One region of the Exiguobacterium sp. R-17 genome, then DNA from elsewhere that is predicted to be linked to it. Evidence: riboswitches for the same ligand, from Rfam matches in the RefSeq annotation. Region 1 holds a riboswitch; the other holds the start of a gene.
What was found. Region 1 has a riboswitch for S-adenosylmethionine ahead of ACN9MT_RS14080 (methionine ABC transporter ATP-binding protein). Riboswitches for the same ligand answer to the same signal wherever they lie in the genome.
Positions count from the first base shown of each region.

Region 2: another riboswitch for S-adenosylmethionine. It lies ahead of ACN9MT_RS15410 (amino acid permease); the one in region 1 lies ahead of ACN9MT_RS14080 (methionine ABC transporter ATP-binding protein).

Region 1 covers NZ_CP184372.1:2,693,301-2,698,806, reverse strand. Annotated here, with positions in the region: gene rho (transcription termination factor Rho) at 1-319, shown strand, start outside; gene ACN9MT_RS14100 (type B 50S ribosomal protein L31) at 411-656, shown strand; gene ACN9MT_RS14095 (DedA family protein) at 692-1,342, opposite strand; gene ACN9MT_RS14090 (thymidine kinase) at 1,526-2,140, shown strand; gene ACN9MT_RS14085 (alpha/beta hydrolase) at 2,223-2,981, opposite strand; SAM riboswitch class I at 3,050-3,151, opposite strand; SAM riboswitch class I at 3,401-3,504, shown strand; gene ACN9MT_RS14080 (methionine ABC transporter ATP-binding protein) at 3,591-4,619, shown strand; gene ACN9MT_RS14075 (methionine ABC transporter permease) at 4,609-5,259, shown strand; gene ACN9MT_RS14070 (MetQ/NlpA family ABC transporter substrate-binding protein) at 5,279-5,506, shown strand, end outside.
Region 2 covers NZ_CP184372.1:2,937,826-2,943,331, forward strand. Annotated here, with positions in the region: gene ACN9MT_RS15400 (MarR family winged helix-turn-helix transcriptional regulator) at 101-523, shown strand; gene mmuM (homocysteine S-methyltransferase) at 594-1,526, opposite strand; gene ACN9MT_RS15410 (amino acid permease) at 1,501-2,904, opposite strand; SAM riboswitch class I at 2,982-3,083, opposite strand; gene ACN9MT_RS15415 (polysaccharide pyruvyl transferase family protein) at 3,192-4,712, opposite strand; gene ACN9MT_RS15420 (ketopantoate reductase family protein) at 4,917-5,506, opposite strand, start outside.

The DNA.
Region 1 (5,506 bases):
CAAAGGAACAGGAAACATGGAGCTACATCTCGATCGTAAGCTGTCGGAACGCCGAATCTTCCCGGCAATCGACATTCGCAAATCAGGTACGCGGAAGGAAGAACTCTTGCTTCCGAAAGAGCAACTCGATGCGCTCTGGACGATTCGTCGGACGATGAACGAGTCGAACGAGTTCGTCGATACGTTCCTGCGTAAGATTCGCGACACGAAAAATAATGAAGAATTTTTTGCTGAACTTGAGAAAGAAAAGAAGAAGACGGTCCGACGTGCACCTGCTAAACCGCGTACCGTCAAGAAGGAAGCAACGACGGAAAAATAACTATTGCGACGCGTAAAAAAATCGTTTAGTATAGGAAGGTAACTTACTCTGGCTCAGCAAATGGACCAGGGCGGAAGGAGAGAAATCAACCATGAAACAAGGAATTCACCCTAACTACAACAAAGTAGTATTTATGGATTCAACGACTGAGTACAAATTCTTAAGCGGTTCTACTCGTTCTTCGAACGAAACGATCACTTGGGAAGATGGTAACGAGTACCCACTCATCCGTGTGGATGTGTCTTCAGACTCGCACCCATTCTACACAGGTCGTCAAAAGTTCAACGCGGCAGATGGTCGTGTCGATCGCTTCAACAAAAAATACGGCCGCAAGTAATTACTTGCCGGTTCTTAAAAAACAGCCTGCCTCCATTACGGAAGCAGGCTGTTTTTGTATAGGCTAAATTGCGAACGGTACGTAAGGTACGTCTTTAAGACGAACGAGAAAGCAATCCCGCCGACGATCCCGATCAAGTACGGCATAGCATCTGGATGTGCCAAGATGTAGTCGACGACTTTATGGAACGAGATATGACGACCAACAAAGTAGCCGGCGCCCAAGAACACACTGACCCAAATCAAAGCACCTGTATACGCGTAACTCGCAAAAATGCGAAACGGCATTTTTGAAACACCTGCAAAAAAGGCAGAGAGTTGGCGAAGACCAGGTATGTAGTAACCGATGATCAAGACCGATTTGCCGTAACGACGAAATCCGGCTTCAGCGGAGAGAATGTGTTTTTCTGAGATGCGCATCTTTGGTCCGACGCGATGCAACAGGGGCATGCCGAGTTTTAAGCCCAGCACGTAGCTAATCGTCATTCCAATGCAACTGCCAGCGTAAGCGGCAAGAATCGTACCGAACAGCGGTAGATTGCCTTGATGCATCCAAAAACCGGACAGGACGAGCAAGGTCTCATCAGGAACCGGCAATCCCACGATACCACCTGCGAGAAGGACGGAAAGACCAAGGGCGCCATATTGGTGCAGAATGTCATGTAAGAGATGATGAATCGGGGACACCTTCTTTCGCGAGAATCTTCTTCTTTAGTGTACAGGAAATGGATGAAGGTTGGAATGAAAGGACAAAAATTCTAGGTAAAGAAAAAATGAATTTTGATTTCCGGAAGTCAACCCTTTTTCTCAATACCGTTTCGAGCTATACTCGTTAAAGTGACTATTTTTAGAGGACGGTGTCGGACGATGATGCATGTAATAAATCAGTACGGCTGGATCGAAGTAATTTGTGGCAGTATGTTTTCCGGGAAATCGGAAGAGTTGATTCGTCGTGTCAGACGGGCACAGTACGGCAAACTGCCCGTTCAAGTATTCAAGCCGGCAATCGATGACCGGTACCATGAAGAGCATGTCGTCTCTCACATCGGAAATTCCGTCGTGGCGATTCCAATGGCGACGAGTCGTGATCTCTATGCAGCAGTAGCGGAAGAAACACAAATTGTCGGAATTGATGAAGTTCAATTCTTTGATGATGAGATCGTTCAAGTCATCGAAGCACTTGCGCAAGACGGAAAACGCGTCATTTGTGCAGGACTCGATCAGGATTTCCGGGCAGAGCCATTTGGCAAGATGCCGGAATTACTGGCGCGCGCAGAATTTGTGACGAAACTTCAGGCGATCTGTCTCTCATGTGGCGATCCGGCTTCCCGGACACAACGTTTGATTGATGGAAAACCAGCGAACTATGATGATCCGATCATTTTAGTCGGCGCTTCAGAATCGTATGAGCCACGGTGCCGCCACTGCCATGAAGTGCCAGGAAAGCCGAAGCCGCTCCAAACGATGCAGCACCAAAAAGGATAAACAAAAAAGACGAACCGATGATGGTCGTCCTTTGATGTAACAGCTGTTCGCTTCTAAGTGAAGACGAATAGCTGTTTTTTTATTATCCCGTTTCCTGTGAGAAACGACTCGAGCGTTCGATGAAACGAATCGTCTCACGCACGATTAAATCCTGATCATGATCGAGGGTCGCGACGTGGTACGAGTTGAGGAGACAGTAGATTCGTTTATCATTCGTCCCGATATGCTGATGCAGGTAATCCGAGCTCGACGGCGGAACGACGTGATCGGTTGCCGAGTAAAGAATCAATGTCGGTAGAAGGATCGATCCAAGGCGTCCTTTCGTCTCATCCATCAAGCGGACGAGTTCGAATGCACAACGACTCGGAACGAGGTCATAGATGATTTCGAAAGCAGACCGTTTGATATCCGGTGCCCCTTCTGGTAAGTACTGTGGACCATCTTCAAACGACAATGCTTCATAAGACGGAACGGAGAGAGCGGCATTGATCGTAATGATGCCTGAAAATGGAATCCCGTCAGCGGCGAGCGATAGTGCGAGCGTCGCGCCCATCGATTGACCGATGACGAAGACTTGATCGCATGTTTCTTGTAAACGTGCATAGCCGTCTTGCAGGCTCTGCTTCCAACATCGAGCAGTCGATTGTTCGAACTCACGGACGTTCGTCCCGTGACCACGCAAACGTGGAGCATAGACAGTGAATCCTTTAGCAGCAAATGCCTCACCGACGTCCCGAACACTTTGCGGGGTCGCATTAAAACCATGACAGATTAAAATGCCGATCGGTCCACCTTGAAGATAAAATGCTTCAGCACCAGTCAATACAGGATAGTTCATCATTACTATTTTTCCTCCATTCGTGAAAAAAAACTCGTCAACGTCACTGCTTGGACGCCCACGAGTTTTTCACCGTATCATCCAAAGCCGCGCTTTGCTGGTCGGAGCACCTTACAGATTGCAGGTTGCCGTGAAGTCATAGAGCCAGGTCTCTCGTTCACTCTTGATAAATATCATATTGGAATTGTCGGATTAATCATTGAAACGATGGTAGCACGACCGAAAATGCCTTGTCAAATCGTTCTGGACGAATCGTGATTTGTTCTTTCAGCTAACTCATAACTTATGACTCAATCGATATGCGACAAATGGATTATTTTTGCAAAGTTGGTTGACTTTTAAAGGTTCGACCCGTAATGTAAAAATTAGTTTTACGACATAAGCAACAACGCAACAACACACATACGAATTTCATACCGCAATACTTATCCAGAGAGGTGGAGGGACTGGCCCTACGAAACCTCGGCAACAGACTCATTATGAGCACTGTGCCAATTCCATCAGACAGATGTCTGAGAGATGAGTGGAGTGGATTCTGCCACTGTGCGGATCCAGGTCTCTTCTTGTTTCTCAAGAAGGGACCTTTTTTGTTGAATGAAGGGGGAAAACGGAATGATTGCATTTCATCAAGTCAAAAAAACGTACATCACGAAGGATCAGACGATCGCAGCACTCGACGGTGTCGACCTGACGATCGAAAAAGGCGAAATCTTCGGTGTCATCGGCTTTAGCGGTGCTGGGAAAAGTTCATTGCTCCGCTGCGTCAACCTATTAGAACGACCGACGTCAGGAACAGTGACGGTCGACGGGGAAGATTTAACAAAACTATCACCAAAAAAATTACGCCAAGCGAAACAGCGGATCGGGATGATCTTTCAACACTTCAATCTATTGAATGCAAACACGGTCTTTACGAACGTTGCGAAACCACTCGTTCTCGCAGGTGTCAAGAAAGACGAGATTCGTCGCCGGGTGACGGAGTTACTCGAATTCGTCGATCTCGCAGACAAGGCGGATCATTATCCGGATCAATTATCCGGCGGACAAAAGCAACGTGTCGGCATCGCCCGGGCACTAGCGACGCAACCATCCGTCCTCTTATGTGACGAAGCGACGTCAGCACTCGATCCTCAGACGACACATCATATTCTCCAGTTATTAAAACGCATCAATGCGGAATACGGGATCACCATTCTCTTGATCACCCATGAGATGGGCGTCATCCGTGAGATTTGTGACCGGGTCGCCGTCATCGAAGCTGGGAAGCTGATCGAGTCAGGAACAGTCTTTGATGTCTTTTCGAATCCGCAGACCGAGACAGCGAAAAACTTCGTCCGCTCCGTCATGCATGATGAAATTCCGGCATCAATTCGTCAGTTGATCGAGTCACGGAATGCGCATCCGATCTATAAGATTCATTTTCTCGGACACCACACCGGACAACCACTCTTGTCGCAAGTCGCAAAACGCTTCGACGTCGATGTCAACATCCTGCACGGTAGCATCACGGAGTTACAGGAAACACCGTTCGGTACATTACTTGTTGAACTGATCGGTGAAACGATCGAAGTAAAACGGGCCTTACAGTACATCGATCAGGCACAGGTGACCGTCGAGGAGGTGCTTGCTGATGCTAGTTAACTACAGTGATATCTGGACAGCATTTTTGCAGACGATGACGATGGTGTCAGTGTCGTTATTATTTTCGACTTTGATCGGTTTACCACTCGGCATCCTGCTCGTCGTCACCCGGAAAGGGGCATTGCTCGAGAACGTCCCGCTGTTCACATTCTTCAACAGTATCGTCAATATCTTCCGTTCAATTCCGTTCATCATCTTACTTGTTGCGATCATCCCGTTGACACGGTTGATCGTCCAGACGTCGATCGGAACCGAAGCCGCAATCGTCCCGCTCGTCTTTTACGCCGCACCGTACATGGCGCGTCTGATCGAGAGCTCGTTACTTGAAGTCGATAAAGGCGTCCTTGAGGCAGCAGAAGCGATGGGGGCGACACCGTTTCAAACGATTTTCCGCTTCCTCTTACCGGAAGCACTCGGTTCACTAATCCTTAATTTAACGATTGCAACAGTCGGCTTGATCGGGGCGTCGGCGATGGCAGGCGCCATCGGTGGTGGCGGTTTGGGTGACTTAGCAATTACGTACGGTTATCAACGGTTCGACACGAAAGTCATGATCATCACGGTCGGGATTCTCGTTATCTTAGTCCAAGGCTTACAGACGACAGGCAACATCGTCGCACGAAAAATCAGAAGACATTAATCAAGGGAGCGATTCAGCCATGAAAAAAGCAGTAGCGATTGGAGCAACATTAACGACGATTTTATTTGCCGGGTGCTCAGCATCAGGAGAAGGAGAAAAGACGATCAAGCTAGGGGTCAGTGGTTCAGACACTCAAGTGTGGGATTACGTCGCGAAAAAAGCGGAAAAGGAGGGCATCAAAATCGAGCTCGTCAAGTTCTCCGATTATGTCCAGCCGAACATGGCACTGGCTGAGGGTGAGATCGAC
Region 2 (5,506 bases), 240 kb from region 1:
ACTACAACTCTGTCAAGCCTCCTGCTTTTCGCATTGACAGCTTATCCACATTGGGTAATCATGAGGGACAGAGAGACTTTTTTGAAAGGGGAGATACCCGATGTCTCAACAATCACTCGAAACCATTGAACTCGAGTTAGCGATCCTGATCCGGCGCTTAACGACGGCGACGGCAGACAATCGTAATTTGGACCGTGCTTCTTATCTCTTACTGCGACAATTAGCGGATTCCGGCAACGTCGGTGTTAAAACACTTGCCCGTGAACTTCAGCTCGATGTCTCGACCGTCAGTCGCCAAGCAGCGGCACTCGATCAAAAGCAACTCGTTGAAAAAGTAAAAGATCCGACAGATGGGCGAGCCTTCTTCTATCATATTACAGATAAAGGACAACAAGAACTCACCATCTACCGAACCGCACGTCTCGCGAGCATCGAACGTCTACTGACAGACTGGCCAGCGGATGATGCAGAAGATTTCGGACGCCTATTGCAACAATTCAATCGCGCCTTGCGCGAACGGTAATGGAATCACACCATTAAAAAAACAGACGCGAAATCGATTGATTTCGTGTCCGTTTTTTCGTCATCATTCATCACGTATGAGAAACCTGGCAAACCGAACGAATTTGCGCGATATGTTCCGGTGAAGTTCTACAACAACCGCCAATCAATCGTGCTCCAGCTTCATACCATGTCTTTGCGATGGCTTGGAACGACGTGCACTGATTCGTACCCGACCACGTCTTTGCGACCGGATCATAGACTTCACCGGAGTTCGGATAGACGATGATTGGAACACTCGTCAACGTCTTAACGTGACGGATGAAGTCGGTCGCGTAGGATGCCGGAAAACAATTTGCACCGATTGCTGCAAGTTGCGGATGCTGTCCGATTGTCTCGATGCATATCGCAAGCGGTGTTCCCTCACTGATGTGCGTCGCATCTTGAAGCGAGAACGTCAGCCAAGCAGATACTTCCGGGAACGCTTCGAGAATCCCGAACAACACGACAGCTTCCTCAAGCGACGGAATCGTCTCGAATGCCAGCAGATCAGCCCCCGCTTCAATCAATGCTTCGATGCGCGGTCTGTGGAAGGCTTCTAGCACATCTGCTGACACACCATAATGACCGCGATACTCAGAACCATCTGCTAAGTAGGCACCATAAGGACCAACTGATCCCGCGATCAATGCGGCACTCTTTCCGCTACGCGTCCGTGCATCTTGCGCTAAGGTAACCGTTTGTCGAATTAACGCTTGTGCTTCCTCGGTCGTGATGTGACGTTGCTTGAATCCTTCGATACTTGCTTGATAGCTTGAGGTGATCGCAACATCGGCGCCCACTTCAAAGTAATCGTGATGGACACGCTCAATCTGTTCCGGTGCTTCAATTAAGAGGCGTGCCGACCAGAGTGGATCGTTCAGGTCGAATCCCTTTTGTTCGAGTTCGGTCGCAAGGGCACCATCTAAAATAAGAAAAGGAACTTCCTGTAATCGTTGGTCAACTGGATTTTTGATTCGGGACATCTTCAACACTCCGTTTCTGAGAAGAATTCGTGAACGCATGAACGACATAACAGATCACGATGAATGGGATACCGCAATACAAGGCGACTCGTTGCGTCGGATCAAATCCGATACCAATCAGGGAAATCAAACAGACGACGAAAGCGGCGATCGGTACCAATGGAAAGAGTGGTGTACGATAGACCAATTCGTCGACCGTATGCCCTTCGCGGAGGAATTGTTTCCGGAAGCGATACTGCGCAACGCTGATACTCATCCAGACGACGACGACAGCAAGGCCGGAAATCGAGACGAGCGCAATATAGACACTTCCTGCTGCATAGATGCTAGACAGCAAAGCAAGTCCTCCGCCAAGCATGCTGAACAATACAGCTCGAAGTGGAACCCCACTTGGCGTCACCTGGGCGAAGAAGCGCGGAATCATGCGTTCGTTCGCAAGCGACCAAAGCATCCGGGAGGCAGCGTAAAGCCCAGAGTTCGCTGCCGACAAGATCGCTGTCAGAATGACGAAGTTCATCACGTCTGCCGCATACGGAATTCCGATTCGTTCGAACACCGCAACGAACGGACTTTCGAGCACGCCCTTCCCTTCCGTTGGCAATAAGACGGCTAATACGATGATCGTACCGACGAAAAAGAGGACGAGTCGCAAAATCGTTGTTCGGATCGCAAGCGGAATCGTCCGCTTCGGATCGACCGCTTCACCCGCTGCGACGCCGATCAATTCCGTTCCTGAGTAAGCAAAGTTCACAGCAAGCATCGTCATGAAGATCGCAAATGCCCCATTTGGAAACAATCCTCCTTCCGTTAAGGAAGAAAAGAATGGTGCTGGGCTACCATCTTGTAATGGGATGAAGCCAACGATGGCTCCCGCACCAAGTAAAATGAAAGCAATGATCGTTACGACCTTAATGGCGGAGAACCAAAACTCGACTTCAGCAAATATGCGGACCTTCAAGACGTTGATACCAAGGATCATCGCAGCGAATAATGCACTGAACACCCAGACTGGAATCGACGGGAACCAACGTTGCATTAAAATGCCTGCTGCCGTGAATTCTGAACCAAGGGCGACCGTCCACGTCAGCCAGTAGAGCCAGGCCACCGTATAACCGGTACCGGGTCCGATATACTTCGTTGCGTACTTATGGAATGATCCGGTTTCCGGCATGTGCACAGCGAGTTCACCGAGACTTAACATGACTAAGTAGACGACGACGGCTCCGATCAAATACGACAAAATCGTTCCGACACGTCCCGCTTGTTCCAACGTATAACCTGTACTTAAAAATAATCCTGTTCCAATGACGCCTCCTAACGACAGCATGATCAGATGACGTGATTCCATCTTGCGTCGAAAAGCTCCGCTCGTTTTCATGAATCCATTTCCTCCTCGTTCCACCTATTTCAAACAAAAAACGCATCCTCACGGATGCGTCGGTCGACAATTCGGAAATCTTATCGATCGGGTGCAGCACCCGCAGGAATTAGCACAGTATCTTTCGACCTGTTGCTGAGGTTTCATAGGGCCAGTCCCTCCACCTCTCTGGATAAGTATGTAATTGTTCCTAACCCTATCAAGCCTTTTCCGAATTGTCAACACAATTCAGAATACTCCTACCAAAAAACATTCCGCATCGTAATGATCCGGAATGTTAGAACACTTTATTTTTTTGCGAATAGATCCGCTGTCTTTAAGGCTGCACGAACCGCTTTTCGGTTCAATGTCCCTTGCTGGTGCTTCATTTTCTTCGTTTGGGCAGCCAGTTGTGCTTTGAGCGCCGCAATTTCCTGATCTTTTTGAGTCGTCGTTGTTTGTTTCTGCAATGCTTTGATTTTCTTATCTTTTTCAGCTAATTGCGCTTTTGCCTGTTTTTGCGCATCTGCGATTTTTTTATCTTTTTCGGCTAATTTCTCTTTTGCCTTTATTTGTGTATCTGCGATTTTTTTCTCTTGTTCTGGGAAGAACCGTTCGAAACGGGCGACTGCTTCTTCGAGACTCACGCCAGAAATCGGTTGAACCGGTGGAAGTAGTTCCGCTTGCGCCATTTGACGGTCAAACGGCACATTCTCAGGATAATTCGTCTCTTGGTAAATGTGTTCAAGATCATTCACGTTCAAGAAGTCAACGAAGTTGTCGAAGTTACGTGCTTGAACACGTACTGGACTTTGGAAATCAGCATTGGCTACGACGTCGGATAATTGTGTATCCGCTTTGATGTCGTTCGCCCAAATATGCGTCAACTGATGATAATCCGTTAGTTCGCGCATCCGTGCATCCTTTGGAATGAGGATACTCGGCGTACCCGCAAGCGTTGCTGTGATATTTCCATGCAAGCGCGCACCAAAACTGAGGTCTGCCTGCCCGATGAAATCGAACCATGTTTGTGCGTTCAAGAAGAAACGAACACGATCGTTCATGTAAGCAGGATCCGACATCTTCACCGGATAGTTCGTCACGGACAAATCTGCGATCGGATGCGTTCCTGTATACGTCAATTTCAGTTCCTTCATCCATTGGGGAATGAAGTAATGATTCGGATACTCTTCCATTCCGCGTGTAATGAAATCAAGAACATTTTGTGGTGCTAAACGTGACGAGTTGACCGTAATCATCGACTCGGGCGTAATGTTCGTTTCACGAATATGTAAGTCGCGACCAAACGCGTACATCGAAGGACATCCGATGACACGATGATCAATGCCTTCGCGAAAACCAAGACGCGTCAAGTATTTCGACGTGATTTCCCCACGAAGACCAAGCATGCTTGAGCGCTCAAGTACAGCGCTGACGAATGCTTTGACATCTTCATCGAACGGGAATCCGCCGTCTAGATCTGGTTCAAACGGTGCACGTAAGCCTACACCGATGACGACGACTGGAATTTTTAATTTCTTGATAAGGCGGGTGTACTTCCGCAACGTCGGTACGAATTCTTTTCGGAATGCATCCGCTAACGGAATGACATAAAGATCAAAGTTGGCATTGATTTCGTCCGCCCGTTCTTCATCGTAATAGTAATAGTCCGGTGTAATCGTCGTACCTTCTGTCATCAACGTCCGAAAGATACTGTATTGATAAATGAGATTTCCAACGTTTCCTCCAATGGAATTATGTTTCATCAAATAAGGAGCATCGAACTGTTCGAATGGTGTCATACCTGCACGAATAATAATACGTTTCATAATGGATAAACTTCCCCTCTCGTCTGCTTCATTCGTCCTTGCAAGAAAAAATGCGGAAAAATATATTATCACTTTTTTTCAATCTCATTAACAATAGATGAACTTTATTTCGGAAGTCAACGATTCCTAGGGGAAACAGGTCTTTCGTCATCAAAACGAAACATTTGCACTACTCCATTATTTTTCTAAAATAGAAAAATGTAACTATTTAATCGTTCTAAGATACATGCGTAAGTTTGCTTCGACTAATTTTAAAGCTCTGAACCGTTCTGTCGAAGTAGGTTTTAACAAGGCGCTGAAAAAATGTTCCACTTCGACTGGCTGACCTTTTTCCATATCGCGCAACATCGACGATTTCATCGTATCTTCCATCGCATGCATCTGCTTCAATAGCACCGTTTCTGTATCGTCATTGAAGACCGCGCCCTGTTCTTCCATCGCCTGTTTCGCTTCGTTCATGACGTCTACAATCATCTGACGCCCGACAGCTTCTTCCCGAATCGAACCGATCGCTGAACGAAATAGCGTCGTCACACCCGCAAATGTCGAAATGAAAAGATACTTTTGCCACATGTCATCCATGATATGCATCGAGTACGCCATCGGTGCCTTCGCTTTCGCAAAACGTGTTGCGATCTCCTGCAAACGAGCTGTTGGTTTGCCGGTTCGTGAGCCAAACAACAGTCGATGTGACGGACTCGTCTGTAAAATGCGTCCTTCTGCATCAAGCGTCGATTCAATGAAGCAAAGACCGCCCAGTACACGCTCTTCTCCGAAGACTTCTGTTAACCGAC